Regions from separate parts of the Gordonia sp. KTR9 genome, predicted to be linked through region 2. Evidence: predicted binding sites of a transcription regulator. Region 2 holds the regulator's gene; the other holds the start of a gene.
The links. The regulator HspR, encoded in region 2, represses chaperone genes until heat shock. The targets are predictions, from matches to a motif close to ANNTGAGTNNNNNNNACTCANNT.
Positions count from the first base shown of each region.

Region 1: the regulator HspR is predicted to act here: its motif matches at 9,288-9,310, upstream of clpB (ATP-dependent chaperone ClpB).

Region 1 is NC_018581.1:4,641,984-4,657,753, reverse strand. It holds gene KTR9_RS21530 (CYTH and CHAD domain-containing protein) at 1-386, opposite strand, end outside; gene KTR9_RS21525 (MBL fold metallo-hydrolase) at 478-1,374, opposite strand; gene KTR9_RS21520 (DUF6328 family protein) at 1,406-1,960, opposite strand; gene KTR9_RS21515 (DUF427 domain-containing protein) at 2,148-2,924, shown strand; gene KTR9_RS21510 (TerD family protein) at 2,959-4,254, opposite strand; gene KTR9_RS21505 (cytochrome P450) at 4,409-5,647, opposite strand; gene KTR9_RS21500 (glycoside hydrolase family 15 protein) at 5,855-7,750, shown strand; gene KTR9_RS21495 (glucose-6-phosphate dehydrogenase) at 7,780-9,222, opposite strand; gene clpB (ATP-dependent chaperone ClpB) at 9,380-11,932, shown strand; gene KTR9_RS21485 (HNH endonuclease signature motif containing protein) at 12,029-13,666, opposite strand; gene KTR9_RS21480 (vWA domain-containing protein) at 13,867-14,742, opposite strand; gene KTR9_RS21475 (AAA family ATPase) at 14,848-15,770, opposite strand, start outside.
Region 2 is NC_018581.1:4,786,463-4,802,232, reverse strand. It holds gene lon (endopeptidase La) at 1-1,189, shown strand, start outside; partial or broken gene KTR9_RS22170 (DUF222 domain-containing protein) at 1,260-2,931, opposite strand; gene KTR9_RS22165 (DUF1353 domain-containing protein) at 3,029-3,847, opposite strand; gene KTR9_RS27640 (hypothetical protein) at 4,117-4,584, shown strand; gene KTR9_RS22155 (PQQ-binding-like beta-propeller repeat protein) at 4,755-6,233, shown strand; gene dnaK (molecular chaperone DnaK) at 6,513-8,357, shown strand; gene grpE (nucleotide exchange factor GrpE) at 8,354-8,986, shown strand; gene dnaJ (molecular chaperone DnaJ) at 9,096-10,298, shown strand; gene KTR9_RS22135 (heat shock protein transcriptional repressor HspR) at 10,302-10,700, shown strand; gene KTR9_RS22130 (SRPBCC family protein) at 10,805-11,272, shown strand; gene KTR9_RS22125 (hypothetical protein) at 11,286-12,371, shown strand; gene KTR9_RS22120 (hypothetical protein) at 12,469-13,548, shown strand; partial or broken gene KTR9_RS22115 (FAD-binding oxidoreductase) at 13,555-14,715, opposite strand; gene KTR9_RS22110 (amidohydrolase family protein) at 14,842-15,770, shown strand, end outside.

The DNA.
Region 1 (15,770 bases), 140 kb from region 2:
TCGAGGTGCCGGTGGCGGGTTCGGTGCGTGTGGACGATCGCCGCGACGCGTAACGGCTTTCCGCCGCTCAGACCCCACAGGGCGTCGGCGATCGCCGACGGCACGGCGGTGGAGGGTGCGTCGATCTGCTCGGTGATGTCCTCGCCGGCGGACGGGGTCGTGACCCGCCAGCCGGCGTGCCGATCCTCATCCCCGTCGTCGGAGTCCCCGCCGTCGGAGTGGACGACGATGGTGCCGTGGGCGAGCAGGTCCCGGTCCTCGGTGTCGTAGTAGGTGTCGCTGAAATCGATCGACGAGATCTCGACGTCGCCGGAGTCGCCGAGGTCGGGGATCGCGCTGTCCAGACCGAAGTCCCAGCTGTTCTCGCGCGTCGTGTCGGTGCCCATTCCTCGCTCCTCACTCTCGCTGATGTCGATGAACCTGCAGAGGGTGTCCGATCCGGACATCCGGTAAACCTCCCCGGCCGGTGCGATCACCTCACGCGCGGTGGTAGACGCCGTCACCGGAGCGGGCGACCTGCCCGTGGCGCAGGAGCCGCTCGAGATGGAGTTCGGCGGTGCGCTTCTCCACCGCGTCGACGAAGGGCAGCTGCACATGCGGGCGGTAGACGAGCCGTTCGACGACGATCTCGTCGACGGTGCGCGGCCGCTGCAGCAGTTCCAGCAGTCGCTCGTCGCGCCGGTGGATGACGCCCTCGTAGTCCGCGAGGCGCGAGCGGAAGTCGTCGGCGCCGGTGACCACCCCCTTCTGATGGAAGGTGCCGTACCAGCGGGCGTCGATCTCCCGCACCCGCGCGATCGACGCCAGGTAATCGTCGACGCTGCTCCCCAGGTCGCCGTACATCGGTCCGAACGAGGTGAGGTCGATGTCGGCGAGGTAGAGGAAGCCGGTCGGCTCGACCAGCACACCGGAATGTCCCGCGGTGTGACCGGGCAGGTGGACGACCGTTGCCGTGACGTCGCCGAGTTCGAAGACGTGCCCGTCGTCGACTCCGGCGGCGTCGGGAAAGCCGGGCGTCAGGTCGAAGGTGTCGCCGATCTGGGCGTCGACGCCGGCTCGCTGTTCGTCGGTCAGGCCGTAGTTGTCGAGGAGGACCTGGAGGGATCGCACGCCGGCGACATCGGCGTGGTGGGCGAATTTGTCCGCGGCGAAGTGCCGGAGGCCGGCGATGTGGTCCTCGTGGGCGTGACTGATCATCACCGCGTCGGGGTGCACGGGATCGTGGTCGACCTCGAGGGAGGGATCGATCACCAGGGTCGCAGCGGAGCCGCGGACGACGACGGTGTTGCCGTAGGGAAACGCGCCGCCGTGTGACGACGCGAGCACGGTCACCTCGTCGTAGCGGTTCTCGATGAAACTCGGTGCGAGGGTCACTTCGTCTGGGTACCCCGGCGGGTGAACGCTGTCAACGCCGCCGGTCGTCGGCGGACTCCTGCGGCGAGCCGGTCGTCGCGCGCAGCCACAGCGGGACGATCAGCCAGGCAAGGGAGAACACGACGAGCGTGACGACTCCGGCGACCGCCGACGGGACCGGCCCGGCGGTCGCGCCGAAGACGACCGTGACCGCACCGGACAACGCCAGTCCCAGCAGTGTCAGACCGGCGAACGAGAGGTAGTGCGCATAGGTGACGATCAGCGCGAGCTGGTGTTGACGGAACAGCGCCCGGTGCAGGGCCACCGGCGCGGCGAGCAGGATCGCCGCACCGACGGCGCACGACACGGTGATCAGGTAGATGGTCCGCAGCGCCCCGCCGAGTTCCTCGAACCCGTCGTGAAACGGCAGGGTGAGCAGGAACCCGGTCAGGATCTGCACGCCCGTCTGCACGACGCGGAGCTCCTGCAGGAGCGAGTTCCAGTTGCGGTCCAGCCGTTGGGTTTCCGTTTCATCGCGTTGGGAGCGGTTCCACTCGGCGTCGTCGGGGCCGGAGCCGGTGTAGTCGGTGTCCGTGGGCCTGGTCACCTGCCCATCGTCGCACCGTTGGGTCTCGTCGGGCCTGCCGCCGAGTCTCGAAGCGGTCACTCTCGACGCCGACCCCCTGCTCGGGGTGGGTCGCTTCGCTCGTGCCTCAGGGAATGTAGATGAGTCGCTCCGCTCGGGGGACTGATCGAACCTGGCGTACCTCGCGTGATCGGAGGACCATCGGACCATGGCCACGTCGATGGACGAACTCACGATGTCCCAGCTCGGTTCGCTGCGCTGGGCGGACATGCGCCGGCGGGTGCGCGCGATGGTCGACGGGCAGGTTGTCGTCGACTCGGCGACGGCCCTCCAGGTGTGGGAGCCACATCGAGTGGTCGGGTGCTACGCCGTACCCGCTTCCGATGTTGTTGCGCGACTCGACAATCCACAGCAGACCGACGCTGCCGCCGAGCATGCGTCGATCCTGACGCCCGACGATCCGTTCGCGCTCCACACCACGACCGGCACGGTCTACGACCTCCAGGCCGGCGGACGGACACTGCGCGGCGCCGGGTTTCGGCCGCAGGACCCGGACCTCGCCGATCACGTCCTGCTGGACTGGTCGGCTTTCGACGAGTGGCGGGAGGAGGACCAGACGGCGATCGGTCATCCACACGATCCGTTCCAGCGCATCGACTGTCTCGACACCAGCCGGCATGTTGTGGTGACGGTGGGCGACACGGTCCTGGCGGAGAGTCGACGCCCGACGCTGTTGCTCGAAACCCATCTGCCGCCCCGTCATTACCTTCCGCGCGAGGATGTCCGGATGGACCTGCTCGTCCCGTCGGACACCGTCACGGTGTGCGCGTACAAGGGTGAGGCGAGCTACTTCTCGGCGATCGTCGGCGACGACATCGTGCCCGACGTGGCGTGGACCTACACCGATCCGCTGATCGACGCCGAGCCCGTGCGGGACCTCATCTGCTTCTATGACGAGCGGGTGGAACTGACCGTCGAGGACTGAAACCGTTCTGCTGTCCGGGGTTTCGCGAGTGCCGTCACAGCTCTCCGTGGTAGCGGTCCAGCCCCGAGCCGTTCGCCTTCTTGCTGCGTCCGGTCGGTGCCTCCTTGGCGCTGCGCACCCACTTCCCGGTGCGGTCGAGAGTGGGCATCCGCTCGGAGAAGAATTTGCTGTAGCGGGTCGTCCCGTCGACCTTCAGCACACCGTCCTGCACATCGATGTGTGCAACCGTTGCCCAGAACGAGTTCTTGCTGTTGCCGACATGGACGAGGATCTCGTCGCTGTCCGGCTCGGGTAGGCCGGTCTTGCCCGGTCGTCCGTATCGGATCGCCACCCGCGGCCTGCCGAATTTGTCGATCGCACCGGCCCCGTTGTCGACGGATTGGTACACATTGACGAGGAGATCGCCGTTCTCCTTCGGTAGCACCGTGACCTGCTCGACGGCGGGCTTGTTCCCTCGTCCTGGACCGCGGCTGTCCCCGTGATGCTCGATGAAGGGCCAACTGCGCAGGTCGCCTCGGTGGCCCTGCTCGCCGCTGATGACCACATACTTGTGCGCGACCTCGTCGCGGCAGAAGAAGTACACGTCGAGGTCTCCCTGGCCGTACTGCTTGACCCGACCGTCGGCTTCGTACACGGCGCCGCGCCCGTCCCACTCGAGGCCCACGGTGAGAACCCAATCCGAGGATCCTTTGCGAAGGTCGATGGACGCGGTCTTTTCCGTCGAGTCCTTCGTGATCGAGACCTTGACCTTGGACATGTTGATCGGTGACCGTGCTTCCGGCGCCGGTTGGGCGGCAGGTGTCGGAGGGGCCGGCGTCGCGATCTGTGCAGTCTGCTGGTTCGGCGCGTCGTCGACCACGATTCCGAAGTCGGTGGCGAAGGCGGCCAACCCCTCGCGGTAACCCTGTCCGATCGCGTCCAGCTTCCAATCTCCGTCCCGGCGATAGAACGCCACCAACTGGAGAACTGTCTCGGGGCCCGGGTCCGGTGGGGTGAACGCCCATGTGCCCGAACCCGAGATGGTCACCGTCAGCGGGCCGACCTGTTCGACAGTCTTCCGCTGTGCCTCGGTACTTGCCGCAACGACTATCCGGTCGACGTCCGGGGGCGCCGACGGCAAGTCGACCACACAAGAACTCGAGCCCTGCAACCGGACTCCGGAGGAGCTGGGATTGTTGAAGAAGATCAGGTCGTCGTCCGTGCGGACCTTGTGGCCCGCAGTCAACAGCACTGCGATGAGGTCGACGTCGTCGGGCGAACCGCTGTGCACCTCGACGAGGTGCGCGGTCGTGCTCAGGGCGGTCTTGGAGCCCTTGGTGAGCTCGTCCACAGGTACTCCTCGAAAGGTGGCGATGGGGCGGGCCAATGATATGCGGGGGCGCTGTCGGGGACCACGCAGCCAGCCGACGGACATCCGACCCGTCGGTTCACGAAATGACAGCTGCCACTCCGATTGTCAGGCAACCGAATGACATTCGTCTCGATCAGCGCAGCGAGTAACGGACCGGCAGGTGCTTGAGTCCACCCACGAAGACGGTCGCGGCCAGCTCGGGCTTTCCAGCCGGTTCGATGGTGTCGAGCCGCGGGATCAACTCGGCGAAGAAGCTCCTCATCTCCATTCGAGCCAGTGCGGCGCCGAGACAGAAGTGGACGCCGTAACCGAACGACAGGTGCTTGTTGGGGAAGCGGCCGACGTCGAAGGTGTGCGGATCGTCGAAGACCTCTTCGTCCCGGTTGCCCGATGTGTAGGCGAGATAGACGGATTCACCCTTGGCGATGGGGACACCCCGCACCGAGGTGTCCTCGGCGGCGGTGCGCATGAATTCCTTGACCGGCGTGGTCCACCGGATCATCTCCTCGACCGCAGTGCCGATGAGTTCGGGTTCGCGTCGGAGCCGTTCGAGTTCACCGGGATTCTCGATCAGCGCCCGTAGCCCACCGGAGATCGCGTCCTTGGTGGTGTCGTGCCCGGCGCTCGCCACGATCACGTAGTACGACGCGGTGTCCACGTCGGAGAGGGGCTCGCCGTCGACGAGGCCGTTGGCGATGGCCGACGCGAGGTCCTCGGTGGGGTGAGCGCGCCGGGAGGCGGTCAGCTTGCCGAAGTAGGCGAAGAAGTCCAGGAGTGTCGCCATCCGCTCCTCGAGGGTTGCCCCTCGCCGGTACTCGGCGTCGTCGGCACCGAACATCTCCTGTGTGAGCTGGTGCATCCGCGGGAAGTCCTCTTCGGGGAGACCCAGCAGCGAGAGGATGACGTACAGCGGGAAACCGACCGCGATCTCCTCGACGAAGTCGCACTCCGGGCCGATGTCGCGCATCCGGTCGACGTAGCGCTTGGCGAGTTCGTCGACGCGCGACTGCGGATCCCGCAGGGCCTTCGGCCGGAACCAGTCGGCGCCGATCGCGCGGACCTTGCGGTGATGCGGGTCGTCCATGTGGATCAAGGTGCGCAGTCCCGCACCGGATTCCAGCTGCGCTCGTGCGGCGTCGTCGGCGGCCGCGGTGGTCAGCACCGGTCGCGGTTCACTGAGCCACAGGTTGTTGTCGCGCTCGATGTCCATGATGTCGGCGTGCCTGGTGATGGCGTAGAACGGCCGGTACGGACCATGGTCGACGCGCGGCACCGGATCGTGCGCACGCAGGTACGCCATCGCGGCATGCAGTCGCGGCTCGTCGGTGTAGGCCTTGGCGTCGGCGAAGACGCCGGCGGCGTCGTCGGTCATGCTCGAGCCCGCGCTGCTTGTCGCCACCGATGCGTCCTTCCGTCGAGGGGTACTCCTCGCACCGAGTGTCCGATATCGGCGTGTTCGGGGTCGGCGGATTGGCGAACATGCTCGCTTCACGCCCGCCGGGCACCGGTATAGAGATGACTGCCGCCCGGAGGCCCGTTCGAGGGGGTGACGGCCCATCCGGGACGAGTCACGCGCCGAATGGCGGCCATGAGCACCGCGACCGAATCCGGCGAGGACGCCACCCCGACTTCCCGCTGCGACGGCGCGACGACTGCCGACTCCACGGGCGACTACCTGCCGATCGCCGACCACGGTGTCATCGGAGACCTCCGCACCGCGGCCGTCGTGGGAGTCGACGGGCGGATCGACTGGTTCTGCTGTCCGCGGTTCGACTCGCCGAGCGTGTTCGGCTCGTTGCTCGATGCGCACCGGGGCGGCGCATGGACGGTGGAACCGGTGGACGGTGACGTCACCACCCGGCAGTTCTACCTGCCCGACTCCAACGTGCTCGTCACCCGCTTCCTGAGCGAGGACGGAGTCGCCGAGGTGCAGGACCTGATGCCGATCGCCAGACCACACGATCCCGACCACCGAACGCGGATCATCCGTCGGATCTCCTGTGTGCGGGGTTCCGTCCGGTTCCGCGTGACGGTCGCGCCGCGGTTCGACTACGGCCGTGCGGAGCATACCCTCGTCGTCGAGGACGAATCCCGGGTTCGCTTCGAGACCGACGACCTGGTGCTGCATCTCGTCTCGACCGTCCGCGTCGACACGGTCGACGACCGGGATGCGCTGGCGGACTTCACCGTCGAGACCGGCGAATGCGTCACGTTCGTCCTCGCTCCCGACCCCATCGGGACGGAACTACTCGACCACGACAGTTCTCCCGCGGTCGTCGCCGCGACCGTCGCGTTCTGGCAGGACTGGGTCTCTCGGTCCTCCTACACCGGCCGATGGCGGGAGATGGTGCATCGGTCGGCGCTCACACTCAAACTGCTGACGCATGAGCCGTCCGGGGCGGTCGTGTCCGCGGTCACCGCCGCACTTCCCGAAGAGATCGGCGGCGAAAGGAATTGGGACTACCGCTATGTGTGGATCCGCGACGCGGCGTTCACGCTCTACGCGCTGTTGCGGCTGGGGTTCACCGACGAGGCGAGCGCATTCATGGACTGGCTGACCTGCCGATTCGACGACGGCGCTGACGTGTCGGGAGATCTGGGGCCGCTGCGATTGATGTACACGCTCGACGGCGACCCGCCACCGGCCGAGACCGAGCTCGATCATTGGGAGGGTTACCGGCAGACCTCGCCGGTGCTGATCGGGAACGCCGCCGCCGACCAGCTCCAGCTCGACATCTACGGCGAACTCATCGACTCGGTGTACCTGTACAACAAGTACGGACCGGGCATCTCCTATGGATCGTGGACACATCTGTGCACGGTGGCCGGCTGGCTCGTCGACAACTGGGACCGCCCGGACCAGAGCATCTGGGAGGTGCGCAGCAAGCCGCAGGACTACGTCTACTCGCGCGTGATGTCGTGGGTGGCGCTGGAGCGGATGATCCGGATGAGCCGTCAGCGCGGACTGCCCGGTGACGTCGCCGGTTGGATGAAGGCCCGCGACGACATCTTCGTACAGATCATGGAGCGGGGTTGGAACGACGAGGTGGGAGCGTTCGTCCAGACCCTCGATTCCGACCGCCTGGACGCGGCACTGTTGCTGATCCCCGCCGTGAAGTTGTTGTCGCCCACCGACGATCGGTTCGTCCGCACTCTCCAGCGGATCGAGGAAGAATTGGTGAGCGACTCCCTGGTGTTCCGGTACGACACCGACGGCGGGCACGACGGCATCGACGGAGCCGAGGGCACCTTCTCGCTGTGCTCGTTCTGGTACGTCGAGGCGCTCACCCGGACCGGCCGTCTGGGCGACGCGCGTCTCGCGCTCGAGAAGATGTTCACCCACGCCAACCACCTCGGCCTGTACGCCGAGCAGGTGGGTCTGACCGGTGAACAACTGGGCAACATGCCGCAGGCGTTCACCCACCTCGCGCTGATCAGCGCGGCCATCAACCTCGATCGGCAGCTGGGTGACTGATGCAGGTGCCCCCGATCTGACCCTCTTCCTCAGATCCAGCCGGACCCGCCGCACAGGTCGTCGGCGGCCGCGGGGCCGGTCGACCCTGCCGCATATGGTTGCGGTGCAGGCGGATTCGTCAGCACCGGTGCCGCGACCTCCCAGACATGTGCGAGGCCGTCGGGCCGGGTGAACAGCGACCGGTCACCGCGCAGCACATCGACGATCAGTCGTGCATAAGGTGACAATCCGTCGGCCACCTCGTCGAGCTTCTCGGTCATGTGCGCGACGGAGAGGTCGGTCCCCGAACCCGGTTCCTTGATCGTGACGGCGAGGTCGATGGCACCGTCGCCGGCCAGGTCGAAGGTCAGCACGGTGCCGTCGGTCGGAGTGTCGGTCAGCGGACCGTCGGCGGGCGCGCGGAAGACCAGGCTGAGGCGTTGCGCGCTGTGGTCGAGCATCTTGCCGGTACGGAGCAGGAACGGGACACCGTGCCAGCGGTCGGTGTCGACCCACAGGCGCACCGCCGCGAACGTCTCGGTGGTGGAGTCGTCGGGGATGCCCTCGGTGTCGCGGTAGCCCTCGTATTGACCGAAGACCACCTCGGCGGGGTCGAGCGGCCGGAAGGCGGCGATGACCGACTCCCGGGCGCCGAGCAGGTCCTCGGCGCCGAGCGAGACCGGAGGTTCCATCGCGACCTCGGCCGCCACCTGGAACAGGTGCGTGACGATCATGTCCAGGAATGCCCCGGTGGCGTCGTAGAACGCGGCGCGGTCGGCGATGTCGAGGGTTTCCGGGACGTCGATCTGGACCTCCTCCACGTGCTCGCGGTTCCACACCCCGGCGAACAGGCCGTTGGCGAAACGCAGCACGTGCAGGTTCTGGGTGCTCTCCTTCCCCAGGAAATGGTCGATCCGGTAGATCTGGTCTTCGTCGAGGGATTCGTGGACCGCCTCGTCGAGGGTCCGGAATCCGTCGGGTGACGTACCGAACGGCTTCTCGTAGACGACGCGCGAGTTCTTCGCGAGACCGTGCGCGGCGATCGCTTTCGTGTAGTCGACGAAGGTGGTCGGCGGGAGGGCGAGATAGTGGACCAGCTGGGCTGTGCCGCCGACGGCGTCCCGGGCGTCGTCGATCACCTCCAGCAGGCGGCCGGGATCCTCGGCGGTGAACCCGCCGCCGGCGAATCGGATGGTCTCGGCGAACGAGGCCCATTCGTCCGAGGACACCGACGCGTCCGAACCGAATTCCTCGATCGCGTCCTTCACGTGCTGCCGGAACTCGTCGTCAGTGCGGTCGCCCCGGCCGTTGCCGATGAGCTGCCATCCGTCCGGGAGCAGGCCTCGACGGTGGAGTTCGAACAGCGAGGGCAGGACCATCCGCTTGGCGAGGTCGCCGGTCGATCCGAAGAGAACGAAGATCACTGCCGCGTCCGTGGCGGCAGGGGCGTCGGACTGTGTCGCGGTCTCCCGGGCGGAGCTGTCTGCGGTCATGCATTCAATACTGCCGGTCGACGACGCGGCGGCACGGATAGTGTTCTAGATCACAAATCCAGTAGACCTGAGCGGAATGCACTCAACTCTAGTGGCGTTACAGACCTCGTAGGGCTCATACTTGAGCCTGTTGGACTAAAGAGAAAGGTGCACGCGAGTGGACAGCTTCACCCCCACCACCAAGACGCAGCAAGCATTGAGCTCTGCTGTGCAGGCGGCGGCCAGTGCTGGCAACCCCGACGTGCGACCGGCCCACATCCTCGTGGCACTGCTCGATCAGTCCGACGGCATCGCGTCGCCGCTGCTCAAGGCAGTGGGCGTGGACCCGTCGAGCGTTCGTGCGCAGGCCCAGGCTCTGGTCGATCGCATGCCGACGGTATCCGGCGCCAGCTCGACGCCTCAACTATCCCGCGAATCGATCGCGGCCGTCACCGCTGCCCAGCAACTGGCCGGCGAGCTCGACGACGAGTACGTCTCGACCGAGCACGTCGTCGTCGGTCTGGCGACCGGTGATTCCGATGTCGCCAAACTGCTGCACAACCTCGGTGCGACTCCGCAGGCTCTGCGCGAGGCGTTCGTCGCCGTGCGCGGCAGTGCGCGGGTCACCTCCGAGGACCCCGAATCGACATACCAGGCTCTCGAGAAGTATTCGACCGACCTGACCGCGGCGGCCCGCGAGGGCAAGCTCGACCCGGTCATCGGCCGCGACACCGAGATCCGGCGCGTCGTGCAGGTCCTCAGCCGTCGGACCAAGAACAACCCGGTCCTGATCGGTGAACCCGGTGTCGGCAAGACCGCCATCGTCGAAGGACTCGCCCAGCGTATCGTCGCCGGCGACGTGCCGGAGTCGTTGCGCGGCAAGACCGTCATCTCCCTCGACATGGGTTCGATGGTCGCCGGTGCCAAGTACCGCGGTGAGTTCGAGGAACGACTCAAGGCCGTACTCGACGAGATCAAGGGATCGGCCGGCCAGGTCATCACCTTCATCGACGAGCTGCACACGATCGTCGGCGCCGGTGCGACAGGCGATTCCGCGATGGACGCGGGCAACATGATCAAGCCGATGCTCGCCCGTGGTGAGCTGCGGCTGGTCGGTGCCACGACCCTCGAGGAGTACCGCAAGTACATCGAGAAGGATGCCGCACTCGAGCGTCGGTTCCAGCAGGTGTACGTCGGCGAGCCGTCGGTCGAAGATGCCATCGGCATCCTCCGCGGCCTCAAGGACCGGTACGAGGTGCACCATGGTGTGCGCATCACCGACTCCGCATTGGTCGCCGCCGCAACGCTTTCCGATCGCTACATCACGTCGCGGTTCCTGCCCGACAAGGCCATCGACCTCGTCGACGAGGCCGCGTCGCGGTTGCGGATGGAGATCGACTCGCGCCCCGTCGAGATCGACGAGGTCGAGCGGATCGTCCGTCGGCTCGAGGTCGAGGAGGTCGCCTTGCAGAAGGAGACCGACGCGGCGTCGAAGGACCGGCTCGAGAAGCTGCGCGCCGAACTGGCCGACCAGAAGGAGAAGCTCAACGAGCTCTCCGCCCGGTGGCAGTCGGAGAAGACCGCGATCGACGCGGTTCGCGACCTCAAGGAGGAGCTGGAACGGCTTCGCGGCGAGGCCGATCGGGCCGAGCGTGACGGTGACCTCGGGCGCGCAGCCGAACTGCGGTACGGCAAGATCCCCGGCCTGGAGAAGGAACTCGAGGCCGCGATCGAGAAGACCGGCACCGATCCCTCGCAGGACGTGATGCTGCAGGAGGAGGTCGGCCCCGACGACGTGGCGCAGGTCGTGTCGGCGTGGACCGGAATCCCGGCCGGACGCATGCTCGAGGGCGAGACCGCCAAGCTGCTGCGTATGGAAGAGGAACTGGGACACCGGGTCATCGGCCAGAAGGACGCGGTGCAGGCGGTGTCCGACGCGGTGCGTCGTGCACGCGCGGGCGTCGCCGACCCGAACCGGCCACTCGGCTCGTTCATGTTCCTGGGCCCGACCGGCGTCGGCAAGACCGAGCTCGCCAAGGCGCTCGCCGAGTTCCTGTTCGACGACGAGCGGGCCATGGTCCGTATCGACATGAGCGAGTACGGCGAGAAGCACAGCGTGGCTAGGCTCGTCGGCGCACCGCCCGGCTATGTCGGGTACGAGGCCGGTGGTCAGCTGACCGAGGCGGTGCGGCGTCGTCCGTACACGGTGGTCCTGTTCGACGAGATCGAGAAGGCCCATCCGGACGTCTTCGACGTGCTGCTGCAGGTGCTGGACGAAGGTCGCTTGACCGACGGGCAGGGCCGGACGGTGGACTTCCGCAACACCATCCTGATCCTGACCTCCAACCTCGGCGCGGGCGGCGACAAGGACCACGTCATGATGGCCGTGCGCTCGGCGTTCAAGCCCGAGTTCATCAACCGTCTCGACGACGTCGTGATCTTCGACGCCCTGAGCCCGGAGGAACTGGTGTCGATCGTCGACATTCAGCTCGGCCAGCTCAAGAAGCGGCTCGCGCAGCGCCGCCTCGACCTCGAGGTGTCGACCAAGGCCAAGGAATGGCTGGGCGCACGGGGATTCGACCCGCTGTACGGTGCCCGTCCGCTGCGCCGGCTGGTGCAGCAGGCCATCGGTGACCAGCTCGCCAGGCAACTGCTCGCCGGAGACATCCGCGACGGTGACGTGGTGCCGGTCAACGTCAGTGCCGATGGCGAGTCGTTGGTACTCGGCTGAGTTCAGCTCGACAGAGTTCATCGCAAGACAAGGGACCCATCCTTCGGGATGGGTCCCTTTGTCGTCGGTGGGTGATCGTCGATGTGGGGGCGCGGTTCAGTGGGTGGCCAGGAGCGTCATCAGGTGCGCTTCGACGAGGGAAGGCCGGGGTGGGAGTGGGCCGGTTCGTGGCGGTCGGACGTCGATGACGTGGCTGGTCTTCAACCATGAGCGGCGCGGGTCGTGGTGGTGTGGCTTCTCCGGGCGAGCTTGATCGCCGGGCCGGGTGGTCGGTCCGTGGATCTCGTCGCGCACGGTGTTCAGATGTTCTGCGAACCGCCGGGGTATGTCGGGTCGGCGGTTGATGTGTTCGGGGTTGGGTGGGGCGCCGGGTTCGGCGTTGAGTTTCCAGGCGCAGCGGCCTTCGTCGGGTCCGGAGCGTTCGATGCGGGTGGTGTACTGGCCGGGCTGGTCACCGACCATGCGGTTGTGTCGTGGGCATGCGGGTGCGAGGTCGTCGATGTCGGTGAGGCCACCGTCGGCCCAGTCCCGTTGTGCGTGGTGCATGTCGACGTGGGTGGCCGGTTGGTCGCATCCCGGTGCCGAGCACACCTCGCCGTCGGGGCGGGCGAAGGACACGAGCCGCTGGTTCCGCGTGGCGAAACGTTTTCCGCGCCCGAAGTACAGCGGAACGGTGGTGGCGTCTTTGAAGATCGCCAGCCATGGTTGCGTGTCGGCGGCGAGTGCGATGACGTCTGGGATGGGCAGCAGGGTTCCGGTGGCGGTCGTGGCGAGTCCGGCTTCGCGGACGAGGTCGCCGAGGTCGGCTTTGATGATCAGTTGCACGGGCAGGCCGCGGTGTGTCGTGCCGAGCGTGCCGTCGGCGAAGCCCGCGGTGAGTGCGGCATCGAGAGCGTCGTGGTTGATCTGGGCGAGGGTGCGGCCGTCACGATCGGCTGCGGTGGCCACGGCTTCGGGGTCGGCGGTGCCGGCCGGCCCGCGGGGCGAATGAGGGTCGTCGGGGTTGTTGAGTCCGGGTTTGCCCCAGACCGCGAACATCATCGTCATACGGGCGACGAGTTCGGGGGTCAGTGTGCCAGAGATCTTGGCGGTACCGTCGGCGCGCTGCCGGCCGATCCACAGGTTGCGGCGTCGTTTCTGGTCGGTGTCGTCGGCCAGGGTGCCGTCGGGGTCGAGATGCGCGAGGAGCCGCGAGCCGAGTTGGGTGATGTCGGCGGGGGTGTGGGCTTCGGCGATCTCGGCCATCTGTCGTTCGGCGGCGACCCTCACGTCGTGGTCGACGGCTGTCGGGATGCGGTCGAGGACATCCAGTGTGGCCTGCACGTGCGCGGTGCCGACCGTGCCTTGAGTGAAAGCCTCAGCCAGGCAGGGGTGTTCGGGTGGCAGGACGTCGCCGCCGAGGCTGGTCCGGTTGGTGGTGGCGTCCATCTGCTTACGGCGACGCATCGGATTCGACACTCGCAGCCGGTGGGTCATGAACTGCATGAGGGTTCGGCAGCCGGTCTTGCGGGGGAGGTCGCGGGCCTCGGCCTGGTCGATCTGCCGGTCACCGGCGACTGTCAGTCGTGCGATGGCGCGTTCGGTATCGACTGCGACGTCGATGAGTTCGGCATCGGTGCACGGCGACAGATCCACCGACTGCAGCTCGTCGAGCACGCGGTGGAGATCGGCGAGCAACGCGACCGCACGAGGGGATGGCACGTCGGTGCCGACGTCTCGTTGGGAATCGAACATGACCGTCACCCCCCCGTGTGCGGTTCGAATATCGTTCAAGTGTACATCAATGTCGACGCATGGCAAGCCCAAACACCGTGTTGTGCAACGCTATTCGGCAGCCTCAACTTGTCGGTGCCGTGTGGTAGAGGGCTCGGGCGGGAGTGTTCTCTCGCGACTCACGCTGCGATCTGACCGACAGGCGGCCACCGCGCCACCGCTCAGACGAAGATCGCCTGCAGGGCTCGTACGACGTCGTGGTGGTCCCGTATCGGCCGGCATCGCCCGTGGCCGATGAGCGCCAGGTCCTGGGCGAGTTCGGTGTCGTGTTCACCCGAGGTGTCGAGTAGCACGTCGAGGCGGGGGAGCCGTCCGGCCACGTCCCGGGGATCGGGTCCGGCGTTGTGGACGCAGTCGCTCAACAGGATCACGCGGGCATCGGCGGACGGTACACCGGAAAGCTGTTCGAGGGCGGTCTGAAGTGGGAAGGCCACATTGGTCAGGCCCTGCGCGGGCAGGGCGAGGAGTTCGTCGACGAGACGCTCGGTGGTCACCGGCCGGCCGAGGGGGACGATGAGCGCGGCGTCGGACCAGAAGGCGATGACGGCGAGATCGTCACGCCCGAGTTCACCGGCGAGAGCGCCGGCAGTCGCTGCCGCGGTGCGGACCTGTTCGCCACGGGTCGAGCCGGACACGTCGACCGCGAGCACGATCGAGCGCCGGCGCCGGACCCGCTCGCGCACGCGGATGTCGTCGTCCTCGGGGATCGGGTTGCCGATGAGTGCTTCGAGTGTCGCGTCGAGGTCGAGTTCGTCGGAGCCGCCACGCCACCGCTGGGTGGTGAGGGTTCCGTTGGCGCCGCGACGTGCCTTCAGTGTGTCCACCGGACGCGCGAGACGGAGGCGCCTCGCGAGCTGTACGGCTCGCTCGCGCGCGATCGGGTCCGGTTGTGTCGCGGCGGATTCGTCGTCACGGGCACCTGCGTCGTCGGTGACCGTGCCGATTCCTCGCGTCGAGCCCGACGGTGCGTCTCGCGTCCTTCGGCGATGTCCCACCTCGGAGAGGGCTCCGCCACCACCGGAGGATTCGAGCAGCACGGGGTTCTCCGACAGCTGTTTGGGTTTGCGCCGCAGGGGTTTCCGGCGACGGGCCCGTGCGGTGACCGAATCACGCCGGAGGGGTGAATCGGCCTCGACCTCTCTTCAACCCGGCTCAGCCGCCGCCGGCGCCAGCAGGAAGTGGTTCTGCCAGATCTCGGCGAGCACCTGCTCGGCAGTCGTGAACACGGTGTCGTCGAGGTGGATTCGGCCGGACAGGGCGACCTGCATGGCGTCGAGGAAGGTCGCGGTGTAGTCGGACGGCAGGTCGCGCGGCGGTGCGATCGCGTCGTCGGCCGGAATGGTGATGCCGCGCATCTCGCACAGCTGATGTGCGAGCAGTGCGGTGTCGATGGCTCCGCGTACGCTGCTGCCCTGTCGGACGGCGTCGTTCCGGCGGGTGTCGCGGGTGACGCCCACGGCGTCTGCGACCACCCGCCTCGACGTCAAACCCGTCCTGCGCGAGACGATATCCCGTTCGGCCGCATCGTCCTGGTAGTCGACGACCAGCCGGCACATCCGGTCGTAGACCGAGGTCGACAGGCGTGTCGTCCCGACGTTGTCGAAGGGGTTCATCGACGCAACGATGCGGAAACTCGGCTGTGCGGTGATGGTGCCGACGCGTGGGACGGTGATGGTGCGCTCGGCCATCGCGGTGAGCAAGGTGTCGATGGTGTCCTCGGGTGCCCGATTGAATTCCTCGACGTAGAGGAACCCGCCGGCGCGCATGGCCTCGATCAGTGGGCCGTCGACGAAGTTGTCGGGCGAATAGTCCTCCCGCAGAACCCGTGCCGGGTTGTGGTGACCCACGAGGCGACCGGGGGTCAGGTCGGCATTGCCCTCCACCAGTACGAGCGGAATGCCCCAGTCGGCGGTGATCGATCGCAGCAGCGTGCTCTTGGACGTGCCCGGCGGGCCTTCCAGGATCAGGTCCCGGCCGGCGGCGACCGCGGCCAGAACCAGATCGAGCTCGCGATCGCGGCCGACGACCTCGGCGGCGATCCGGGCCCGGATCGCCGCGAGGCCGT
Region 2 (15,770 bases):
CGAGTCGGAGATCCGTGGTCACCGCCGCACCTACGTCGGCGCGCTGCCCGGCCGGATCGTGCGGGCCATCGGCGAGGCGGGATCGATGAATCCCGTTGTGCTGCTGGACGAGATCGACAAGGTGGGGTCGGACTACCGGGGCGACCCGGCCGCCGCGCTGCTCGAGGTCCTCGACCCCGCGCAGAACCACACCTTCCGGGATCACTACCTCGATCTCGATCTCGACCTGTCCGACGTCCTGTTCCTGGCGACCGCCAATGTCATCGAGAACATCCCGTCGGCCCTGCTCGACCGCATGGAACTCGTCACGCTCGACGGTTACACCGAGGACGACAAGGTCGCCATCGCCCGCGACTACCTGCTGCCCCGGCAGGCCGAGCGTGCGGCCCTGACGCCCGACGAGGTGACCGTCACGGATGCGGCGTTGCGCGAGATCGCGGCCAACTACACCCGTGAACCCGGTGTGCGACAGTTCGAACGGTTGCTGGCCAAGGCGCTCCGCAAAGCGGCGACCAACCTCGCACAGGGGACCGCGACGGCGCCCGTCACCATCGACGAGCCCGAGCTGCGTGACTACCTCGGCCGTCCGCGCTTCACGCCGGAATCGGCGGAGCGCACGGCGGTCCCCGGTGTCGCAACGGGTCTCGCGGTCACGGGAATGGGTGGCGACGTCCTGTTCATCGAGGTGAACGCCACCGAGGGTGAGCCGGGTCTGAAGCTGACCGGCCAGCTCGGAGACGTGATGAAGGAGTCCGCACAGATCGCCCTGTCGTACGTGCGGGCACACGCCGAACAACTCGGCGTCGACCCGAAGGCGCTCGACAAGACCATCCACGTGCACGTTCCGGCCGGAGCGGTGCCGAAGGACGGTCCGAGTGCCGGCGTCACCATGGTCACCGCGCTGGTGTCGATGGCCACGGGACGCCAGGTTCGCAGCGATGTCGGTATGACCGGCGAGGTCACGCTGAACGGGCGCGTCCTGCCGATCGGCGGGGTCAAGCAGAAACTGCTTGCCGCACAACGCAACGGGCTGAAGACCATCTTCATCCCGCAACGCAACGAACCCGACCTCGACGACGTGCCGGCCGAGGTGCTCGACGCCCTCGACGTCCGCCCCATGGCGGACGTGGCGGAGATCGTCGCGCAGGCATTGGAAGCCGCTTCCGACGCGCAGTGGACCGCGGCCTGACGGTGCTCGAACGATGACACCCCGGCGGGTGCGTGGATCGTCCACGCGCCCGCCGTTGTGTTGTCGTCCGTCAGAACGGCGGTGGGTCGTCGTCGTGGTTGGTCGCTCGATGGTGGGCCGCCTCCGACCGGGCATGTCGATTCGCTTCGCGCTGTGCCTGGTTGCGGGCACGTTCTTCTCGCCGCTTCGCGTGTTTCGCGGCGGTTCGTTCGGTGATCGTGCGTGGTTGTCGGCCGTGCCGGTCGGGCACGATGACCCGCGGGTTCGGTGGGGCTTTCGCGGCTTGTTCGAATCGGATGCGACGCAGGTTGGGGAAGAGGTCTTCGAGGGTTTCGGCCTCGCCGGGGATCACGAAACCTTCCGGCGTCACGAATTCGGTGACCAGCCGGCCCTGCTCGTCGCGATACTGCACGTCGGTCCAGTCACCGTGGGTTTTGTGGAGATGCCCGGCACGGCATTTCGCGTTGAGGTTCTCACTCGACGTCGCGCCGCCACGCGCTGGCCGGGCGTGGTCGTACTCGGCGACGTGATCGACATCGGCGGTGAACGCCGACCGCGTGCACCCCGGTTCGGTGCAGTAACCGTCGCGCACCCGCACGAACTCCGCACACGCTGTGGTCGGCCGATACGGATCACCCGGCAACGCACCCGGGAACACGATCACACTGGCGGCGTCCGGCCGTGGTGCGGCGGCGTTCGCGGTCCGCGTGCTCGCATCGTCTGCGGCGACGACCCGGCCGGGTGGTGTGCGTACCGGGGTGACCGGGGCCAGGGTGGCGTCGTGCCGGGCGGCGAGGTCACGCACGTGCTCGTCGCAGATCACCCCGTGTCCGTCGACCCATCCGGGCCCGGACCCACCGGCCAGCGTGTCGGCGTCGGTCACGACGTGGATCACGATCTCGGTGCCCGCCGCCGCGGCGGTCGGGTCAGGAGGTGTTGCGGTGCAGTCGGATTCCCCACACGCGCAGGCGAACACCGATCGGGTGAGCAACGCGCACATGGCATCGGACTTACGTTGACCCAGGGTGCGCCCATCCCGCTCACACACCGATGCGGCAAGCGCGCACCGACGCCTGGCAGGCCCGAACGTTCTCGGCGGCCATGACCGCGGTGATCTCGGCGGTGCCGTCGCCACGGTTCTCGGTCCACACGCCACGGTTGTCCAGCGCTTCGCGGCGCCGTTCGCGGACCGCGTCGGCATCGTGGCCGAAGACCAGACGGTCGATCATGTCGCGCAGACCCGACGTCGACCACGACCCGCCCCGACCACGTAGCAAGTCGGCGATCGATTCATCGAGCACCTCGATGATCCGGCGACTGTCGGGGTCGTCGGGATCGAGATGGTGATCGTCGGACACCAGGTGGGTTCGGGAGATGATCTCCCGGATCTGGTGCGCGGCGATGATCCCGTCGCGCAACGTCTCCAACACCCGCGGTAGCCGATCACGAAGACACAGCGCGTCGTCGACCAGCGCCGCCGCACGGTAGCGGGAGATGCCCGCTTCGCGGGCCACCCGGGCGACGATGTCGCCGAATCCATCAGAGACATAACTGGAACCGGTCGGGGTCAACAATCGGTCGCACAGCACCAGGATCGTCTGATAGCGACACCACGCCAGATACGACTCCCCAGCCCGGACAGCACCCAGGCGTTGCATGTGTGAGACCGTGTCGGCATCCGACGGGCAGGCAGCATCGACCCCGGCGAGGAACTCGCCCGGTAGATCCGTCCACGCCCCCACAGTGCCCCCCAAGACGCTGCAACCCGATCGAATCGACCGGTCCGACTGAATGCTTCCAAGGTAAACCCGACCACCGACAAGAATGCTCCGCCATCCGCTACATGAGTCCGACGGTGCGGGCGGCTTTCTCCGACAACAGGTACAGCGCATAGGCGAAGTACGCCACGATCGCGGCGGGCAGGAGCCACAATGCGGCAACGGCCGCAACGAGACTCGCCGCCCACTGTCGTCCCCACAGCGGTGCGGCGACGAAGATCATCAGCAGTGAGAGCGCGAGCGAGACCGCCGGTGACGACGTCGGCCACGGCCAGCCGAAGAGCAGTGCCCCAGTCGAACCGACAGCCGCCGAGATGCCGACAACGCTCAGCAGCAGCCAGACGATCACACTGAGGCGTCGCCATCCGCCGGCGACCCACCGCGTGCGGAGCGCCACCGCCGACCACATGATCCACCGTTTGAGCCACGGAACGCCCGACGTTCGCATCATCTCGCGGAAGAAGCGATCGGACAGCGTGTCGCTTCCGAGTGCGCCGGAGTTGACGGTGCCCGTGATGAGTTCATCGTGGATGAGTGCGGCGAGTGAGTGTCTGCCATAAGGGTTTTCGAACCAGCGCAGAAACCGGGGGATCGAGGCGAGGTCGGTCGGGTTGTCGTCGCGGGGGACGAACGTGCGGGCTGTGTCGACGGCTCGTCGTGCCTGCGGCTCAGTTGTGCCCCGATCGATCAGCTGTCCGACGAGGTACTCCTCGACAGCGGGATCGTCGAACCGGAATGCGTTGCGCACGAGAAACTGTCGTTCATCGGTCTGCGCGATCTCGACCTCTCCGCGCCCGGTCGGATCGTCGACGACGAAGCCCGATTCGGGTGCCACCCGCCATGACACCCATCGCTCGTCGCCCGATGTGTGCTCGGCCATCACCACCTCCGCGTCGAAGGGATGTATCGACGGTAGCGCTGATGTTCAGCGGGAGGGTGCGGAATGCCCGGCTCACCCGGTGGTGCGGTCGAGCAGCACCTCCACCAACTCCCGTCCGGTCTCGATCACCAGCCTCACATCCGTATGACGTTGTGCCCGGAATCCGGTCACAACGTCATACGCGTATCGAGGGCCTCCGCCGCTTGGCAACAGCACCGAGAAGGGGCGACGATACGCTGTCCCGCATGTTCTCTCGACAGCGAGCCGCCATGGCCGCAGCCACCATGCTCGCGGGGATAGTGGTGCTCGGGCTCGCTTCGTGCGGGCTGATCGGGGAGAACGGGGCTGCGACCGACGACCCGGTCGTCGAATACGGCCTGGACGGAACCGGCGTGGCGCCATGGTCGTCGCGTGCCCCGGCGACCGGGACATCTTCCGCGGCGACTCCACCGAGAGGCCCCGCCATCGGGCAACCGGGCGTACATTGCGGTTGGGTGTCCGCAACTGCCGACGAACTGCCAGTTGTTGTCCTGAGCGGACAGGTCGACTGCGTGGAGGCAATGACGGTGACTCAGAGGTACTTTGACTCGATATCCCGGGCGCATGGACAAGACCTGGCCCTGACCGTGAATGGCTGGTCGTGCCTGCGCGCGACCGTCCCAGGGTGGTCGTACGCCGATTCCTACTACATGTGTGCCGCCACCGCGAACGTGGGCACAGTACGGATTGGCTGGTGAGACGCGGTGTCGGCGGCAACCTGAGCGTGCGGAGCTGACGCGTTGCCCTGGCTGTGTACCGCCGCGATCGCGAGGCCGTACGCGGCAGCCGCCGACCTCGGCCCGTGCCGGCATCGCGGCGCAGGCGTGGGATGGTCTCGCCTCGCGCACAGAATGATTGACTGATGCCCATGGCAGATCGTGGTCGTCGCGAGGCTCTGGTGTTGTTCGCCATGCTGGCGACCGCGGTTCTGGTGTTCGGGGTCGTGACGGTGCTGAACGGCAGGGAAGAGACCGAACATCCCGCCCAGGTCCGGACCCTGGAACCGTTGCCCACCCAGCCCGGTGTTCGATGGAAGGTGGATGCGGCGTCGCTGTTCGGCAGCGAGTTCCGCGATGCGTATGTGCGTGTGACTGCAGCCGGCGAAGACGCTGTGATCGTCGTCGCCACCCCGATCGCGTTGGGCAAGAGAAGAGCTCTTCTGGCACTGGACCCCGACACCGGGCAGCCGCTGTGGAACACGCCGAGGACCGGATGGGACAGCGAATGTTCGATCAGTCGCGACGGACGGCCGGCCTGCACTCGGCAAGTCCGCGACGGGGATGCGGTCGCCACCAGGGTGTCTTTCATCGACCCGCGCACCGGTGAGGACGACACCACCGCGACCATCCGAGCCCCTGGCTGGTCGACCATCAAGCGTGCCGGTGACGGCTTCCTCGTGGAGACGGACGGAACCGAGAACATCGCCATCCCAGGGGAGATCTCCGAAAGCGAGGCACAGCATCTCGAACTTCGTTGGGAGCGAGTGACAGACCCTCCTGACCGGCAGAAGACAATCACCATGTTCGACTCGCGCGGCCGTGAGAGCTGGTCGGTCAAACCGCCCGTCAATCACGGAGAATCGGTCGTTTCCGACGCCGGCAACCTGTTCGCCGTGAATGACCGATCGCACGGCGGTTTCACTGTCTACCGGTTGGACACCGGGAAGGCTGTGTACTCCGCGCTGCGTCGCACCGACGATGAGTCCGACCCGATCCCGGACAGCATGGTCCTGCACCCGTTCGGGTTCGCGACGAGCTCGGGCTCACTCACAGCGGATTCCCGCGTCGAGTTCTTCGACGCCAGTGGTGCGAGAACCGGCGAACTGTCGGGCTGGCGCGTCGCTCGCGGGAGCCTCGATCCGGTCATGTTGGTCGACGGCGACGAACTCGCCCTGTCGTCAGGGGCCGCGGTCGGGATCGGGTCGATTGCAGATCAGACCGTGCGTTGGGAAACCGACAGGTCGCGGTCCTCGCTGCAACTTCTCGATGAGAGATACGCGGTGGCCCCAGTGGACAGCGACTTCGGAGTTGGTGCTCCGCAGGAGAACGAGACGTGGACGGTGTTGGATGCACAGACCGGTGATCGACGAGGCCAAGCGTCCATCGGGTCCAGGCAGGACCTCTTCGGCTTCGACGGAACCAGAATGCTCTTCCTGGGCGAGACGGAATCCGATCACCAGCCAGACCTGTCGAAATTGAGTGCATATGACGTCGAGACAGGCGAGCAGGTCTGGGGATTGACAGCGCCTACCGCCACCGCCTTCTGGCAGTCGCTGGGGCCGTACCTGTTTCTCGTCGACAACAGCGCCGACGCCTCTCCCAGTTCGATCGCTCGGTATTCCTCATGAGCCGTCATCGCCCGACCTGCGGATGACGAGCTTGAGCCATACCTGCTCAACTTTTTTCGACGACCCGGGAACAATCCGCCGACGAGGCCCGTTACACACTTCGAGAAACCTGAGCGATGTGGACTCAAGTAGGTTTGACTCGGACCCGCTTTTTCAGTAGGACATGAGTCGGACGCACTGAAGTCCGGTCCCGCAGAGTTTCGCCACGACATCCCCGCGGTCGCGAGACCTCGGGACAAGGACTCGGGTGCACACCCACAAACTAGGAGGAAGCCAAACATGTCTCGTGCTGTTGGAATCGACCTCGGTACCACCAACTCGGTGGTCGCCGTGCTCGAAGGCGGCGAGGCCGCCGTCATCGCCAACGCCGAAGGCGCGCGGACCACACCGTCGGTGGTCGCGTTCGCGCGTAACGGCGAGGTGCTGGTCGGTCAGCCCGCGAAGAATCAGGCGGTCACCAACGTCGACCGCACCATCCGCTCCGTCAAGCGCCACATGGGCGAAGGCGACTGGACCGTCGAGATCGACGACAAGAAGTACACCCCGCAGGAGATCAGCGCGCGCACGCTCATGAAGCTCAAGCGCGACGCCGAGTCGTACCTGGGTGAGGACGTCACCGACGCCGTCATCACGGTGCCCGCGTACTTCAACGACTCCCAGCGTCAGGCCACCAAGGAAGCCGGCCAGATCGCCGGCCTCAACGTGCTCCGCATCGTCAACGAGCCGACCGCGGCCGCCCTGGCCTACGGCCTCGACAAGGGCGAGAAGGAACAGACCATCCTGGTCTTCGACCTCGGTGGCGGTACCTTCGACGTCTCGCTGCTCGAGATCGGCGACGGCGTCGTCGAGGTCCGCGCGACCTCCGGTGACAACCACCTCGGTGGTGACGACTGGGATCAGCGCGTCGTCGACTGGCTCGTGGAGAAGTTCAAGAGCCAGAACGGCATCGACCTGACCAAGGACAAGATGGCCCTGCAGCGTCTGCGTGAGGCCGCCGAGAAGGCCAAGATCGAGCTCTCGAGCTCGCAGAGCACCTCGATCAACCTGCCCTACATCACCGTCGACGCCGACAAGAACCCGCTGTTCCTCGACGAGCAGCTCTCGCGCAGCGAGTTCCAGAAGATCACCTCTGATCTGCTGGAGCGCACCCGCGCACCGTTCCAGGCCGTCATCAAGGATGCGGGCATCTCCGTCGGCGACATCGACCATGTCGTGCTCGTCGGTGGTTCGACCCGTATGCCCGCCGTCACCGACCTGGTGAAGGAACTGACCGGTGGCCGCGAGCCCAACAAGGGCGTCAACCCGGACGAGGTCGTCGCCGTCGGCGCCGCACTGCAGGCCGGTGTGCTCCGCGGTGAGGTCAAGGACGTGCTGCTGCTCGACGTCACCCCGCTCTCCCTCGGCATCGAGACCAAGGGCGGCGTGATGCACAAGCTGATCGAGCGCAACACCACGATCCCGACCAAGCGGTCGGAGACCTACACCACGGCCGAGGACAACCAGCCGTCGGTGCAGATCCAGGTCTATCAGGGTGAGCGCGAGATCGCCTCGCACAACAAGCTGCTGGGCAGCTTCGAGCTCGGCGGCATCGCCCCGGCACCGCAGGGTGTCCCGCAGATCGAGGTGACCTTCGACATCGACGCCAACGGCATCGTGCACGTCACCGCGAAGGACAAGGGCACCGGCAAGGAGAACTCCATCCGCATCCAGGACGGTTCCGGCCTGAGCAAGGACGAGATCGACCGCATGATCAAGGACGCGGAGGCCCACGCCGACGAGGACCGCAAGCGCCGCGAGGAGGCCGAGACCCGCAACCAGGCGGAGTCGCTCGTCCACCAGACCGAGAAGTTCCTCAAGGAGAACGAGGACAAGGTCCCGGCGGAGGTCAAGGAGAAGGTCGAGGCAGCCGTCTCCAACGCGCAGGAAGCGTTGAAGGGCACCGACACCGCCGCGATCAAGACCGCGATCGAGAAGCTGTCGGAGGAGTCGCAGGCCCTCGGCCAGGCGATCTACGCCAACGCCGCGGCAGAGTCCCCCAACGGTGAGGCTGCCGGCGCCGACAGCGATCCCGACGTCGTCGACGCCGAGGTCGTCGACGACGCTGACACCAAGGAGAACAAGTGACCGCAGGATCCCATTCGACGAATGGGTCCGGCGAGGAGCCGGTGACGGTGACCGACCGTCGTCGCATCGACCCGGAAACGGGTGAGGTGCGCGACGAGCCGGCCGCCGGACCCGGCCCGGCCGACGCCGGACCGGTCGTCGACGAGTCACAGGTCGGCGAGGAGCAGGCCGACGCCGCACCCGACGAACCGGATGCACGCGTCGCCGAACTGACGGCCGACCTCCAGCGTGAACGCGCCCAGTTCGCCAACTTCCGACGGCGTGCCGCCGAGGAGAAGCAGGGCTCGGTCGCCTACGGCAAGCAGATCCTGATCGACAAGCTGCTGCCGGTCATCGACGACCTCGACCGTGCCCGCGAGCACGGCGATCTCGACAGCGGGCCGCTGCGTTCGGTCGCCGACAAGCTGGCCGGTGTGCTGGCCGCCGAAGGTCTCGTGGCCTTCGGTGCGTCGGGTGACGAGTTCGATCCCGAACTCCACGAAGCCGTGCAGCACGACGGCACCGGAGCACATCCGGTGATCGGATCGGTGTACCGATGCGGCTACCGCCTGGGCGAGAAGGTGATCCGCACCGCGATGGTGACGGTCACCGATCCCGCTCCCGCGGGTGACCAGACCGGTGCACAATAGAGCGAACACCGATCCCTGAGGTGCGAGGAGCGCAGACCGCGAACCTCGCACCTCAGGTTCTTCGCAAGACATTCATCCAGACAACAGAACTCAAAGGAGGTGACGTCTGGTGGCACCACAACGTGAGTGGTTAGAACACGACTTCTACAAGGACCTGGGCGTTGCTTCTGACGCTTCGGCTGAAGAGATCAAGAAGGCCTATCGCAAGCTCGCGCGCGAGCTGCATCCGGATGCCAATCCGGGTGACACCGCGGCCGAGGAGCGCTTCAAGCGGGTGTCCGAAGCCCACAGCGTGCTCGGCGACTCCGAGAAGCGCAAGGAATACGACGAGACACGCGCCATGTTCGCCGGCGGACGATTCCGCGGCGGCGGCAACGGCTTCCCGGGCGGATTCCCCGGCGGCGGAACCACCTACACCACCGGCGGTAACGACTTCGACCTCGGCGATCTGTTCGGCGGGGCGCAGACCGGCGGCGGCGGCGGGGGCGGTTTCGGCGACATCTTCGACGGACTGTTCAACCGCGGCGGCGGAACGCAACGTACTTCGACGGCGAGCCGTCCGCGTCGCGGCAAAGACCTCGAGACCGAGACGACGCTCTCGTTCTCCGATGCCGCGCTCGGCACGACCGTCCCCCTGCGGGTGACCAGCCCGTCCCCCTGCACCACCTGCCACGGTTCGGGCGCCAAGCCCGGAACGAGTCCGCGTGTGTGCGCGAACTGCAACGGTTCGGGCTTCGTGAGCCGCAACCAGGGCGCGTTCGGTTTCAGTGAGCCCTGCCAGGACTGCCAGGGCACCGGTTCGCGGATCGACGATCCGTGCACCGACTGCGACGGAAGCGGCGTGAAGGTCCGCGCACGCACCATCAACGTGCGGATTCCTGCCGGCGTCGAGGACGGACAACGCATCCGGCTCGCCGGACAGGGCGAGGCCGGGCGGCGTGGGGCCCCATCGGGTGACCTGTACGTCGTCGTGCACGTGACCCCGCACAAGCAGTTCACCCGCAGCGGCAACGACCTTCGGGTGCAGTTGCCGGTTCGGATCTCCGAACTCGTTCTCGGAGCGACTGTCTCGGTCCCGACGCTCGAGGGCTCGGTCGGGGTGAAGATCCCGCCGAACACCACCGACGGCCGCACCCTGCGGGTGCGTGGTCGCGGTGTGCCCAAGCGGTCCGGCGGTGCGGGCGACCTGCTCGTCACCGTGAAGGTCGCGGTGCCGAACAAACTCGACGAGGCCGCGGTCGAGGCGATGCGCGCCTACGATCAGGCCGAGCGGGCAAGCGGTTTCGACCCGCGGGCGGACTGGGGGCGATGAGTGATGGCCGGTCAGAAGAACTTCGACGCCGACGGCGCGACCTTTCTGATCTCGGTCGCCGCCGAACTCGCCGGCATGCACGCGCAGACCCTGCGGACCTATGACCGTCTGGGGCTGGTCACCCCGCAGCGGACGAGTGGCGGCGGGCGCCGCTACTCGTCCCGAGACGTCGAACTCCTGCGGGAGATCCAGCGTCTCTCGCAGGAGGAGGGCGTCAACCTCGCGGGCATCAAGCGCATCATCGACCTGAGCAATCAGGTGGAGGCTCTCCAGCACCGCGTTCGCGAGCTCACTGACGAGGTGCAGGCGTCGCGGACCCGCCGCGGTGGCGAACTCGTCCCGGTGCCGCGCACCAACGCCCTGGTCGTATGGCAGCCGCGACGTAAGCGCACCACCGACTGACTCATCACACCCCTCGCCGGGCCCGACATCCGATCGGGTCCGGCGTCGTGGCGCCCGGGCGCAGTTTTCGACGCGAGCCGGTCGACGTGCGTAACGTTGACCGCATGGCTTCTGAACCCGTCACCACCGTCGACTCCGGTCCCCACAAGGTCTCGCGTCGGGTGGTGGTGAACGCCCCGGCCGCCGATGTGTTCGCGCTCGTGTCGAACCCCCATCGCCATCCCGAACTCGACGGCTCCGGCACGGTGCGCGACACCCCCGTCAGCGGGCCCGAGACATTGACCCGCGGCGCGCGTTTCAGCGTCGGGATGAAGCAGTTCGGTGTGCCGTACAAGATCACCTCGACCGTCACCGACTTCGAACCCGACCGGGTCGTCGAGTGGCAGCATCCGATGGGCCACCGCTGGCGGTGGGAGCTCGAATCGACCTCGCCGACCACCACCGCCGTCACCGAGACGTTCGACTACTCGACACTCCGGGTGCCGAAGGTCATGGAACTCCTCGGCTACGACAAGAAGAACGGCAAGGGGATCGAGGGCACACTCCGGGCGCTGGCGGCCCGGTTCGCCTGAACCCCGGCCGCAGATGGACTCCTCCGCCGACTCGCCGGCTCAGCCCGTCGTCGTCCTCGGCATCGTCGGGGCGCCCGGCCAGGCCATCGGTCTCGCGCGCAAACTCGTCGATGACGGCCTGACCGAACACGTCCAGACGACGTTCCCGGGCGCCCGATGGCAGATCGAACTCGTCGAGGCCGGACTCGTGCAGCCGCCGGCCGGCGACGCCGAGATCGTCGATGCCACGAGAGACCTACTGCTCGAACGTGAATGGGACCTCGTGGTCCACCTGACCGACCTTCCGCTGCACGTCGGCAAACGCCCGGTCGTGGCGCATGCCAACGCCGTGCACGGCGTCGCGGTCCTCTCGGTGCCCGCGCTCGGCGCGACCGGCGTGCGACAGCGGACCCGCGCGATCATCACCGGACTCGTCGGGCAACTCCTCGGCGCCGACGCCGACGACCTTCGCGAACACCAGAAGTCGCCGGCGCGATCGGCGTTGCGTCACCGTGTCCGTCAGCTCGGGACCGACGTCGACGACGAGGGCACCGCCTTCACCGCGCGCGTCCTGACGGGCAACCTGCGCCTGCTCACCGGCATGGTGCGGGCCAACCGCCCGTGGCGTCTCGCACTCGGCCTCACCCGCGCGCTCACCGGAGCGATCGCGGCCGGGGTCTTCGCGCTGGTGACAGCCGACATCTGGCTGCTCGCAGACACTTTCGGCGGGATTCGACTCACCGGTGTCGCGCTCGGATCCATCATCGCCATCACCGCGACGCTGATCATCGGTGCCGACCTCTGGGAACGCGGCAGCTCTCGACAGACGCGAGAACAGGTGGCGCTGTTCAACATCGTCACCGTGATCACGGTGGCCCTCGGTGTCGCAGCCCTCTACGCGGCACTGTTCGTGCTGTCCGCGCTCGGCGCGATGTGCCTCGTGGTGCCGGAGGTGTTCAGTTCGACCCTCGGGCACCCGGCCGGCCTCACCGACTATCTGGAGGTCGCCTGGCTGACCTGCTCACTCGCGACCGTCGGAGGAGCCCTGGGGGCGGGCCTGGAAACCGACGAGGCGGTCCGCGTCGCCGCCTACACCCAGCATGCCGCCGAGCCGATCTGAGCAGTACACCGGACACGGTCGGGTGCCCCCCTCTACACGCCAGCCGCTAGGCTAGCGGGTCAGGACGCCGCAGCAGGCCGGCGACGGGAGGTGAACCATGTCCGAGGTACCGGGAACCGGTCCGTTGCCAGGGTTCGTGGTTCTGGGCATCTCCGTCGTCGACGACCAGATCAGCTCGGTGGTTCGTGACGCCGACGGACACATCCTGGCGAGCAACCTCGTGGACCTCCCCGACGCGTCGGCCGCCGGTGCCGAGGCCGCCATCGTCGAACTCGTCGACTCCGTCCCGGTGGAGGTCGATCGGATCGGCATCTCGGCGTCGCGTGCGGACGTCCGCGATCATCTGGCCCGGGTCTTCGCGCCGGGCGCGGCCACGGGGCCGTCCTGGAGCGACAAGGTCGTCGTCACCGGATACGCCGCGGCCCTGGCCGAGATCGCCTGCACCTACTCGACCCGCGGCGGTGTGGTCGCCGTCGTCGACCTCGATCGCAACGCGGCACCCGCGGCCGGCACGACGCTGGCGACCGTCGACACCGCGTCGGGCGCGGTCCTCGGCACCGCCGACTTCGCGCCGGGTGAGATCGCCTCGGTCACCGACCCCGACGCCGCGTCGCGGCTCGCGACGACGGTCAGCGGGCTGCCACGTGGTCGAGACGTCACCTCGGTGATCGTGGTCGGCCCGGGTGCGCAACTCCCCGGGATCGCGCCGGCGTTCGAGTACGCGGCGCAGCGCCCGGTCACGGTCGCGGACAACCCGTCTCTCGCCTCCGCGATCGGTGCCGCCGACGCCGCGGTGGTCGCGCCGGCCACGGCCGTCGCCACCCGGACGTCGACCGGTCGCCGCTGGTGGTTCGTCGGCGCCGCGATCGGTGCCGCGGTGTTCCTGGGTGCCGTCGGGATCACCCTGCTCCTGACCGCCGAGTCGAGCATCGCCGAACCCGCCGCCCCCGTCACGGTGACCGAGACGCCGGCGGCGGTCACCTCGACCGAACAGGCGACGGTCACCGAGACCGAGACGGCGACCGACGTCCGCACGACGACCGTGACGAGCACTCCACGCCCGGTCACGCGGACGGAGACGGTGACCGAGTCGGCTGCCGAGACGGAGACCGTGACCGAGACCGAGACCGTCTACTCGGCTCCGGCCGGCGGCGAACCGAGTCTCGAAGTCCCCTGAGCGGTCCTAGAACACGGGGTCGTGCTGGATACGGCTGGCCCGCACACCGGCGATGATGAGGGTGCGTCGGGTGTTCTCGATCATCTGGGGTGACCCCGCGATCAGGACCTGGCGGTCCTCCCAGTTGCCGGACCGGGCCACCACGTCGGCGAGTGTGCCGATCTCGTGGTCGACACCGAGTTCGGCGGGCGTCGCCACCGCGTTGATCCACCACGGATCGGTCTGCTCTTCGGACACGGCGGTGACGCGCAGCCACGGATTGGTCGACGCGATGCGGCGCAGCACCGTCAGGTCGTACAGCTCGCCCGGGTAGCGCATCCCGTAGAAGATGTGCGTCTCCGGCGAGTCGGCGCGTGCGGACATCTCGATCAGCAGCGCGCGCAGGGGAGCGAGTCCGGTGCCGCCCGCGACCATCAGGACCTTGCTGTCGCGGTCGACGTGCAGCGTGCCGTGCCCTTGGGCGAGGGTCCACACGTCGCCGACGCTGGTCTCGCTCACGATCGCGGTGCTCACCGTTCCCCGGGGGACCGCGCGGACGTGGAACTCCAGTTCGCCCGCAGGGTTGGGCGGGATGGCGGGGGAGAAGTTGCGCCACTGCTTCGGCCACTGCGGGGTGTGCACCTCGAGGTACTGGCCCGTGTTGAACGTCAGCGGCGCATGGGCGAGGAGCCGGACGACCGCCAGGTCGCGGGTGATCCGGTACTTCTCGACGACTTCGGCGGTCCAGCGCGCGGGATGGGTCGCGCTCTCGGCGGCGCCCCGCATCACCCCGGTCACCAGCATCATGGCCTGCGAGATGGTCTGTTCGGTCTCGGCGTCCCAGTAACCGGCCATGAGGCTGCCGAACTCGCCCATCAGGGCCGCGTACATCACGTGGTAGTGCTCGGGCTCGACCCCGAACTTGCGGTGGTCGCGTCCGAGCTGCGCGAGGAACTCCACGAGTTCGGCATGACCGGACTCGGCCGGAATCGCTTCGAGGACATGGTCGATGACGCGATGGAAGGCTATCCGCTGGGCGGCCATCGACACACCGAACAGGTCCCGCAGGTCGGGGTCGATCGCGAACATCCGGGTGTAGACGTTGGTGACGAACCGGTCGGGCTGCCGATTGACTGCCGTCCGCAGCTGATGCAGCGCATGGCGCGAATGTGTCGCCATATCGAAAAGATCACACCTCCGTCGCGGCTCGTTTCCCCACCCGGTTCAAGAGACCCACACTAGTCCTTCGGTGCGTCCGAATTCAGGATCCGGCATCGTATGTCGAGCGGTTGTGAGGTGTGGCAAGGTACCGGTATGACGTCCCTCGAAGGGGTCCTCACGGGCATCGTTGATGCCCATGTGCAGCACTGGAACCCGCGGCGCACCCCATGGGCGGCCACGCGCGCGTCGAGGCTGTACGGGTTCGTCCCCACATTGGGCGACCGGGTTTTCCCCCTCATCGTCTCCCGCGCCGACCGCGAGTACATCCTGACCCCGCGCACCGTCGCCCGGGCCTACGAGCCGCGACAGTACGCCACCGACGCGGCGCTGGTCCCGACCGTGGTGGGAGTGCCCATCGACACGGTCGTCCACGTCGAGTCGCATTGGCGTCGCGAGATCCCCGACGCCACGGGGCCCCCGGTGGACAGCACCGCGGTGGAGGAGACGCGGTACCTGGAGAGCCTGCCGTTCGGCCAGGCCGGCACCCCGCGTCTCGGCGCGATCATCTCGCACGGTGACCCGCGGACCCGGACTTTCGCGGACATGCTCGACGAGCAGTTCGCGGCGTCGTCGCGATTCCGCGGCATCCGCATCGTCGCGTCTCGGCATCCCGATCCACGTGTCCGCGACGGCGGGGACACCGACAACCTGCTGTCCTCGACGTCGTTCCTGGAGGGATTCGCCGAGCTCGCGAGCCGCGGTCTCGTCTTCGAGGCCTCGGTGTACTCACACCAGCTCTACGACGTCATCCTGCTGGCGCGGGAGTATCCGGAGACGACGATCATCCTGGACCACTTCGGCATACCGGCCGGGGTCTTCGGTCCGGTGGGTATGCGTACCGGTGCGACAGCCGCTGCGCGCGCGGACATCTGGCGGCTGTGGCGCGAACGGATGACGACCCTCGCGAACCACCGCAACGTGGTGGTCAAGCTGTCCGGTCTGGCGATGCCCATCCTCGGCTATGGCCACGAGCGGTGGGGCAACATCGGTGGTCAGGCCACCCTCGCCGAGATGATCGGTCC